DNA from 2 places in the Arthrobacter sp. GQ119 genome. Region 1 is predicted to be linked to the other one. Evidence: predicted binding sites of a transcription regulator. Region 1 holds the regulator's gene; the other holds the start of a gene.

Region 1 (4,414 bases):
TGAGCGAACCGGTGAAGTGGCCGCCGATGAGGTGGTATTCCTGGCCCGCCGGTTCCCCGCCGTGGACCAGATAGGGCCTGCCGGACACGTCGACAACGGCGTGGGCCAACGCCTCGTCCAGCGGCACGGTGGCTTCGCCGAAGCGGCGGATGCCGGCCTTGTTGCCAAGGGCAGTCCGCAGTACCTCGCCGAACGTGATGGCCACGTCCTCCACGGTGTGGTGCACGTCGATGTGAATGTCCCCGGTGGCCTTGACCGTCATGTCGATTAGTGAGTGCTTGCACAGTGCGGTCAGCATGTGGTCGTAGAACGGGACCGAGGTGCTGATGTCTGAAACGCCGGTGCCGTCGAGGTTGATCTCCACCAGAACGGAAGATTCGCTGGTGGCACGCTCGAGGCGTGCTGTGCGGGCCTCGGCAGCCTTGATTCCGGTGTCGCTCATAGTGATAGGTGTCCTTTTCACGCAGGAAGAGTGCAGACGTTGCGGGGGTTCTACCCTCAAGTTTATGCCGGAAGAGCAGCCTGCCTCGCCAGGATGCGTTCCAGCGCTTCCAGGAAGGCTGTGGTTTCCGTCTCAGTGCCGGCCGTGACGCGCAGGTGGCCCGGGATGCCGACATCCCTGATCAGGACACCGGAATCCAGCAGGGCCTGCCAGACCTCGTGCGGGTTCTCCAGGCCGCCGAAGAAGACGTAGTTCGAGTCCGAGGCGGCCGGTCGAAGCCCCATCCTGGTGAGTTCGGTGACGATCCTGTCGCGCTGCTGCTTGATGTCCTCGACGTCGGCCATAAGCGCCTCGCGGTGCCGGAGCGCGGCCAGTGCGGTGGCCTGGGTGACGGCGGACAGGTGGTACGGGAGACGGACCAGGCGCAGGGCGTCTGCCACCTCGGGGGCGGCGGCCATGTATCCAAGGCGGGCGCCGGCCAGGGCAAACGCCTTGCTCATGGTCCGGGACACAATGAGCCGCTCCCGCCCCGGCAGCAGGGTAAGCGCGCTGGGAGTGCCGTCGTGGGCGAACTCGTGGTACGCCTCGTCGACGATGACGATGGTCCGGCTGGATTCGCCGGCCTCATAGACGGCTTCCACCACGTCCAGCCCCAGACCGGTGCCGGTGGGGTTGTTTGGTGAGCATAGGAACACGACGTTTGGCCGCAGCTCCCGGACCTGGCCGGCCGCGGACTCGGCGCTCAGGCCATAGTCCTCCGCGCGCTGTCCGACGATGTATTCGGTATCTGTTCCGCTGGCCAGCAACGGGTACATGGAGTACGTGGGCGGAAAGCCCAGCGCCGTTCGGCCCGGGCCGCCGAATGCCTGGAGTATCTGCTGGAGGACTTCGTTGGAGCCGTTGGCCGCCCAGATGTTGTCGGCGGAGAGGCCGTGGCCCAGGTATTCCGCCAGGGCCTCCCGGAGTTCGGTGAACTCCCGGTCGGGATAGCGGTTGAGTCCGGCCGCGGCCTCTGTTACGGCCTCGGAAATGGCGGCCCTGACGTCAGCCGGCACTCCATGGGTGTTCTCATTGACGTTGAGCAGGATCGGCACCTCCAGCTGCGGCGCCCCGTAAGGCGTCAGCCCCCGCAAATTGGTGCGAAGAGGAAGTCGGTTCAGTCGCTCAAGCTGGTCAGTCACTTGGCCAGTTTAAGTGCCCCGGGCGGCGAGCGGGAAACTGTGACGGGTCAGCCGGGACCGGCCGTGACGGGTGGTGACCTATTTGGCCGGGACGAACAGCTGCTGTCCCGGCATGACCTTGCCGTTGTCCAGGTTGTTCAGCTGGACGATATCCGCGATGACGTCGCGCGGGTCCCTGTCCGGGTCCACGCTGCCGGCAATCGCCCACAGCGATTCCCCTGGCTGCACCGTCACGGAGACGGTCTCCGTCACCGACAGACCGCCGGCGGTGTCGGCAGCCTTGGCCGGTGAGTTGAACAGGCCGGCGAGTGACAGGAGCAGTGCCGCCAGCAGTACCAGCGGCAGCCCAATCAGGACGATCCGCCCGCGGCGGGTGAGCCGCAGGCGCGGCGGCTTGGCTGCCGGCCCGCCTGGCCGTCCGCCGGCATGCGGGCCGTGCAGGCCTTGGGTGGACTGCTGGCCCTGGGGGCTGCGCCGCTTCCCGGGACGGTAATGGTGACCTGCTGTTGTAGCTGACATGAACTGAGCCCTCCTGGACCATTCTGTGCTGCCCGTATGCCCGGTCCGCCGGACATACGCCGGGATCTTCGAATAACCGGACTGCTTCGCAGCTGAACTAGAACACATGTTCGAACTTTGCTTCTCCATTTTTAGCACCTATCAACGAACAAAGTCGAGACTCGCTAGAACAAATGTTTGAAAAAGCTTTATGGCTGGCCTACGTTTGAAATCAGAGAACAACCACTTCTGCAGTTGATCAGCAGGGTCTGACATTTCAGGCCGGAAGTTCCCGGCAACTGCAGCCACACAAGCCGGGAGGAACGAAAGGCGTTGGCGAACATGGCAGCACAAGCCTCCGACGGCAAAGCTACCCAGCGCAGCCAGCGGTCCCGGACAGCACCCAAGGGACTCACTGTCCGCCAGAAGAAAATCCTGGAAACCATCCAGCGCTCGGTCAACGACAACGGATACCCTCCCTCCATGCGCGAGATCGGGGACACGGTTGGCCTCGCCAGCCTGTCCAGCGTCACCCACCAGCTCTCACAGCTCGAGAAGCTCGGATACCTGCGGCGCGATCCCAAACGTCCCCGGGCCATGGAGGTCCTCATGCCCCTGACGCTCGATGCCGGAGTCCCTAAATCTGCAGGCGCCGAGAAGGAAGCCAGACTGCACAGCGTGGGCGGTGCCCCTGTTACGGAGTTGCCCAGCGCCACAGATACGGCCCTCGTTCCGTTGGTTGGCCGGATCGCAGCCGGCGGCCCCATCCTCGCCGACCAGATGGTGGAGGACCTCATGCCGCTGCCCCGCCAGCTCGTTGGACACGGGGAACTGTTCATGCTGAGAGTGGCTGGGGACTCCATGGTGGACGCCGCGATCTGCGACGGTGACTGGGTAGTGGTGCGGCGGCAAAGCGACGCCGCCAACGGCGATATCGTGGCCGCGCTGCTGGACGACGAAGCAACCGTCAAGACCTTCCGGCAGCGGGACGGCCACACCTGGCTGCTTCCCCAGAACACCCAGTACGAGCCCATTCTGGGCGACCACGCCGTGGTCATGGGCAAGGTCGTGTCCGTCCTGCGTTCGCTGTAGGTCAAGACCCGCTATAGGCCACCGCCCGCTTTGGCTTCCGGCACGCCGAAAGTCAGTGAGTCCCCAGGGCTACTGCGCGCCGGCGAGCCTTTCCAGCGCCGCCACGGCGATCTTGCGGTCAGTTGTGGGCCAGAACGGCGGGAGCGCCGCGCGGAGAAACCCGCCGTAGCGCTCGGTCGAAAGGCGCGAATCCAGGACCGCCACCACGCCCTTGTCATCCGTGGACCGGATGAGTCGTCCGGCGCCCTGCGCCAGACGGATCGCGGCATGGGTGGCCGATACAGACATGAAGCCGTTGCCGCCTGCCTGGGCCACGGCCCGGGAGCGTGCCGTCATCAGGGGGTCGTCCGGCCGCGGGAACGGAATCCTGTCGATGACCACCAGCCGGCACGAACCGCCCGGAACATCAACACCCTGCCACAGGGACATGGTGCCGAACAGGCAGGTGTCGGGTTCGTCGGCGAACTGCTTTACCAGCGCGGTCATGGTTGAGTCACCCTGGCAGAGCACGCTGACGTCCAGTCGGGGGCGCAGCGCCTCGGCAGCGTCCTCGGCGGCCCGCCGGGACGAGAAGAGGCACAGCGCTCCCCCGCCGGAGGCACGGATCAGCGTTTCCAGTTCGTCGAGCGCTTCCGGCGAGGTCCCCCTGCCCGGCTTGGGCAGGTGCCCGGCCACGTACAGGATGCCCTGCTTCGGGTAGTCGAAGGGGGACCCGACGTCCACGCCCGTCCAGCTTGGGGCGCCTTCGCCCAGGAGACCGAGTCCGCCTGCGGCGGGTTCGAACGCCGAGCCGATTGCCAGCGTGGCGGAGGTCAGGACCACGGTGTGGCCTTCGAACAGGCCCTCCCGAAGGCGCCCGGCAACACTCAGGGGTGCGATGTTGATCAGCGCGGGCTGGGTGTCGTCGGGTGCCGAATAGCCCTGCTGCGGGTCAAAGGTGCTGTTCCGCGAAAACCACACCACCTCACGGTTTTCCCGCGCGGCGAGCAGCCGTTCACAGAGCTCCAGGATGACGAGGAGGCGGGACCGTGCGAGCTGCCGCCCGCCGTCGACCGCGTTGTTGCTGTCCCCCTTGGAATCTGACAGCGCCGCCCGGCACGCTTCGCGAAGCTGGTCCACGCAGTCGAGCTGCTCCGTGTTGAGTCCGTTCGGGAGCAGCCCGCTGGGAACGCCGGTGAGGACAAGTTCAAGGTTGGACGCG
Region 2 (4,414 bases), on a different contig from region 1:
GTGATAGCTGCGAGCAGCCACTGCTCGGACAGTGGGTCGCGGCGCAGCTCGAACGTCCGCAGCGCAGAGGTTGAGGTCAGGCGTACCTGGACGCGCCAGTGTTCGATGTCCACGACGTTGCCGATGCCGACGGGCGCGCTTCGGCGGGTTTCCCACCAGGAGTCCCTGATGAACCAGTGCACCGGCTCGGCTGCCACTGCCCAAATTTTCCCGTCGTAGCGGACGGCCAGGGGAGTGCCGGCGGTGGTGAACCGGACGTCCACCGGGGTGTTGAGGGTGGGAGCTTCGTGAGTGATGGTCATGTGCTTGTTTTCTTCCTGGGTGGTGCAGAGAGCAGCGGTTTAGGCGGCTTTGACGAGGGGGAGTTCGTCCCAGTGGGTGGTGTATCTGGGGGAGAGCATGTCGCGTTTCATGGTCCAGTCCGGCCCGCCGCGGATGCCGCCGTGGCCCAGGCCGATGGAGCCGCGCCCGTACCGGCGGGTGACGTCTTCGAGCAGGGTTCCGATATGGCGTTCCTCGTGGGGGTTTTCGAACAGCGACAGGGGTGCCTGGTTGCCGGTGGGGCGCAGGTCGGTGACCATGATCCCGGCCCTGGCGTAGCGGACGCCCTCGACAATCCGGGGCAAGAGGGCGTGGCCGGCTTTGGTGAGGATCACCGGGTCAGCGGTGGGCATCGGCAACGGCACACAGACTGAGGGGTAGGAGGTGTCGTTGGGGTTGAAGTGGGAGGTTCCGGCGAACGCGGTCAGGACCTTGGCCTGTAGCCCGTGTTTGGCCAGCCGGGCGGAGGCCTGCTGCCCGTAGACGCTCATGACCTGGCGGATCCCGGCGGCGGTGGTGATGGGTTTGGCGAAGGATCGGGAGAAGATCAGCTGGTCCCGCCCGATCCGTTCTTCTTCCATGGGGATGCAGGGGGTGCCCTGCAGTTCCAGGACGGTGCGCATCATCACGACCGAGAACTTGTCCCGGATCGCGACCGGGTCGGTCCGGACGAGATCGGCGATGGTGAAGATGCCCATCACGTTCAGCCGTCTGGTCAGCCGTCCGGCGATGCCCCACACCTCCTCGACGGACAGCCGGCCCAGCAGAGCCTCCCGCTCTGTCGGGGGGACGGAATCCCAGTGGCACACGCCGGCGAAGGCCTTGTTGTTTTTCGCCCATTTGTTGGCCAGCTTCGCCAGCGTCTTCGTCGGTGCGATTCCGACGCAGACCGGCACGCCGACGTTCCGGCGGACCGCGGCCTTCATTGCCCGGCCCAGCGCGAGCAGCTCGTCCGGGGTGCCTTTGACGCCGAGGAAGGCTTCGTCGATGCTGTAAACCTCCAGCCAGGCCGAGTACCGGCCCAGCAACTCCATCACCCGGGCACTGATATCCCCGTACAGCTCGTAGTTGCTGGACAGCGCGACGAGGCCCCATTCCTTCGCCCGCGGGGCGATCTTGAACCAGGGCTCGCCCATGCCGATGCCGAGGGCTTTGGCCTCGGGGGAGCGGGTGACCGCACAGCCATCATTGTTGGACAGCACGATCACGGGCTTGCCCTCCAGAGACGGGTCGAACGCCCGCTCGGCCGAGGCGTAGAAGCAGTTCACGTCCACATGCGCGATCTGCGGCATCCGCCGCATCACAGCCGGCTTAGACATGGCCCCGCCCTAGACGTAATGAAGGCATCGGGTGGCCACACCCCAAATAACCAGGTCCGACAGGGCCGGGACGCGGATGTCCGGGAACGCTGGATTCTCCGCTTGCAGAACCACCCCGCCCGGGGTGATCCGCAGCCGCTTGATCGTCAGCTCCCCGTCCAGAACGGCAACGACCACGGACCCGTCCACCGGTTCCAGAGCGCGGTTGACGATCAGCTCATCGCCGTCGCTGATCCCAGCACCTTCCATCGACTCCCCGCACACCCGCACCACATAGGTGCTGGTGATGTCCTTGATCAGATGCTCGTTCAGGTCGATCCGGCCATCAAAGTAGTCCTGCGCCGGCGACGGGAACCCAGCCGCAACCGGCACCGGAGAGACCAGTACCGACAACAACGACGCACCCGCTTCTATCACGCGGGGACCGACAACAACGCCCACAACACACCTTATTCGAATATATGTTCGATTCATTCAGTGTAGCCCCTGGCCCGGACATTCAATAAAGGTAGGTGAATGTGGGCGTGACGGGATGGGGCCGCTGCCCACCGCCGGGGACAATTCCATCCGGGTTATCCACCGCTACGACTACTGAAGGGAGCTTCCCCATGGCTCCCAAAATGCCAGCCGTGGATAACCCGAATTGCCCCCAACCGTGGACAGGACCAGCGCCGCGGATCAGCTGCATGCTGCGGGGCTCGCACTGGTTTCCGCTGCGCTGCAACCAGTTGGCGGGCGTCCGCTGGCGCGGCCGGCTGTGGGTCCAGGGCGTGCCGTCGCAGAGCTCCGGACCCCCTGAACCTGGTGTGTCTACGACGTTTTTTGGCTGCTGTCCTTCGGATTGTACGTGCCCGCTCCGGCCCCTCTAGCCCCTCCTTCGTCGGGGCCTGCGGCCCGGAAATTCTTCTCCGGCGCTCGTTCCTCGCTGATTTCCTCCGAAGATTTTCCGTGCTTTGCCCTGCGGGTAGACGGGACTCCACGGGCACAGCTCCGCAAGCTTCGCCAGCAGCCAAAAAACAACGGGGGGAGAGGGGAGCTGGCCGGTCACCTTTGGTCGCCCCACCCAACTTCTCGGCAAGAAGGAGCAACACCATGAACGCAGTAACCAAGAAGACTGTGACCTTGAAGGACACCGGGGAGACCATCGACGGCGTGACCGTGCTGGGCGATTACCACCTGAACGGCGGTTACGAGTGGATGGAACTCATCGAAGAGCACGGCTGGGCCGTGCTCTCCAGCTGGGGCCACGAGGGCTGGGACCTGGGCCAGTGGCCCTACGTCATGGTCGCGGCCACGCGGACCGCTGACAGCATCGGGAACCTGTTCGGCGTCGCCACCTACTGCGAGGGCGACGTGACCTGCACCTTCTACCGGACCAAGGCCCGGCAGTGGGACGCGATCAGCGAGCACGCCTTCACCTACTGGAAGAACGGGCAGGCACACGGGCCGGACGACCTGCCCGAAGCCGCCGCCGAGCTTCCCAGTCGGTACCGGATGCCCTACGCCGTCCACGCCGCCTAACCGCCACAATGCCTTGCCGGGCGGGAAACCCGCCCGGCAAGGCCCGCAGCCCTTCACAAAGGACAAGAACCATGACCGACAGCAACCGCATCACGGAAAACACTGCGCAGACCGTCGTGTTCCTCGAAACCCTCGCCGCACTCCTTGAAAAATCCCCTGTCTGCTACAGCGAAGCCGCCGCGCAGGACCTCGCCGCCCACGTCCGAGGCATGGCTGAGGCCGTGACAAACGACGCCCGCGTTGACCCGGCAGTGCTGGACGTGACCCGCCAGTACGCCGCGCTGGACTGGCACAACGAACTCGTGGCCGTCCTGTTCTCACCGGAGCACCGGCCCGCCATGAACTAACCAACCGAGGGCACCCACTTACTCAGTCGAGTAGGTGGGTGCTTCTCTTTTGTGCGTCCAGGGACTTTGCGTAAGTGGTGGCGGTCCGCCGCAGGTGACCCGGCTTTTGCCGGTGGTCCCGGCGGCGGACCGCCGATTGGCGCCCAGGACGCGAACAGAGCACCGTGGTGCCGGCGGTAAGCCTGGCAGACGGGTCGGCCCGGGCGTATCCGGGGGACCTGGAGGGAAGTGCATGCTCGCTGGGCTCGCACTGGTTTCCGCTGCGCTGCAACCAGTTGATGGGCGTCCGCTGGCGCGGCCGGCTGTTGGGTTCAGGGCGTGCCGTCGCAGAGCTCCGGACCCCCTGAACCTGGTGTGTCTACGACGTTTTTTGGCTGCTGTCCTTCGGATTGTACGTGCCCGCTCCGGCCCCTCTAGCCCCTCCTTCGTCGGGGCCTGCGGCCCGGAAATTCTTCTCCGGCGCTCGTTCCTCGCTGATTTCCTCCGAAGATTTTCCGTGCTTTGCCCTGCGGGTAGACGGGACTCCACGGGCACAGCTCCGCAAGCTTCGCCAGCAGCCAAAAAACAACGGGGGGAGAGGGGAGCTGGCCGGTCACCTTTGGTCGCCCCACCCACCCAACTTCTCGGCAAGAAGGAGCAACACCATGAACGACTTCATCAAATTCACCGGCCCGGCCGACATCCTGGCCTTCATCCCGCACACGCTGGGTGAGGCCCCGAAGGAATCCTTCGTCGCGGTCACCATGCAGGGAAACAAGCTCGGTGCCACGCTCCGCGTAGATGCCCCGTTCGGGCTGGAGCCGGTGGCCTTCGCCCAGACGCTGGTCAGCTACCTGACCGCCGACGAGGCAGCGACCGGATCCATTCTGGTGATCTACACGGACGAAAACCCCGGACGGGGCCAGC

The links. The regulator LexA, encoded in region 1, represses DNA repair genes until DNA is damaged. The targets are predictions, from matches to a motif close to TCGAACANNTGTTCGA.
Region 2: a site for LexA is predicted at 2,094-2,109, ahead of AC6CH3_RS09480 (LexA family protein). Genes of this name have one in related genera too.

What each region holds. Positions count from the first base shown of each region.
Region 1 is NZ_JCAXEA010000001.1:17,358-21,771, forward strand. Features, by position in the region: gene hisB (imidazoleglycerol-phosphate dehydratase HisB) at 1-442, opposite strand, end outside; gene AC6CH3_RS00105 (histidinol-phosphate transaminase) at 505-1,623, opposite strand; gene AC6CH3_RS00110 (LysM peptidoglycan-binding domain-containing protein) at 1,702-2,142, opposite strand; gene lexA (transcriptional repressor LexA) at 2,464-3,213, shown strand; gene AC6CH3_RS00120 (ATP-dependent DNA helicase) at 3,283-4,414, opposite strand, start outside.
Region 2 is NZ_JCAXEA010000008.1:99,634-104,047, reverse strand. Features, by position in the region: gene AC6CH3_RS09490 (hypothetical protein) at 1-302, opposite strand, end outside; gene AC6CH3_RS09485 (Y-family DNA polymerase) at 342-1,640, opposite strand; gene AC6CH3_RS09480 (LexA family protein) at 1,650-2,081, opposite strand; gene AC6CH3_RS09475 (hypothetical protein) at 2,733-3,161, shown strand; gene AC6CH3_RS09470 (hypothetical protein) at 3,233-3,508, shown strand; gene AC6CH3_RS09465 (DUF4192 domain-containing protein) at 4,153-4,414, shown strand, end outside.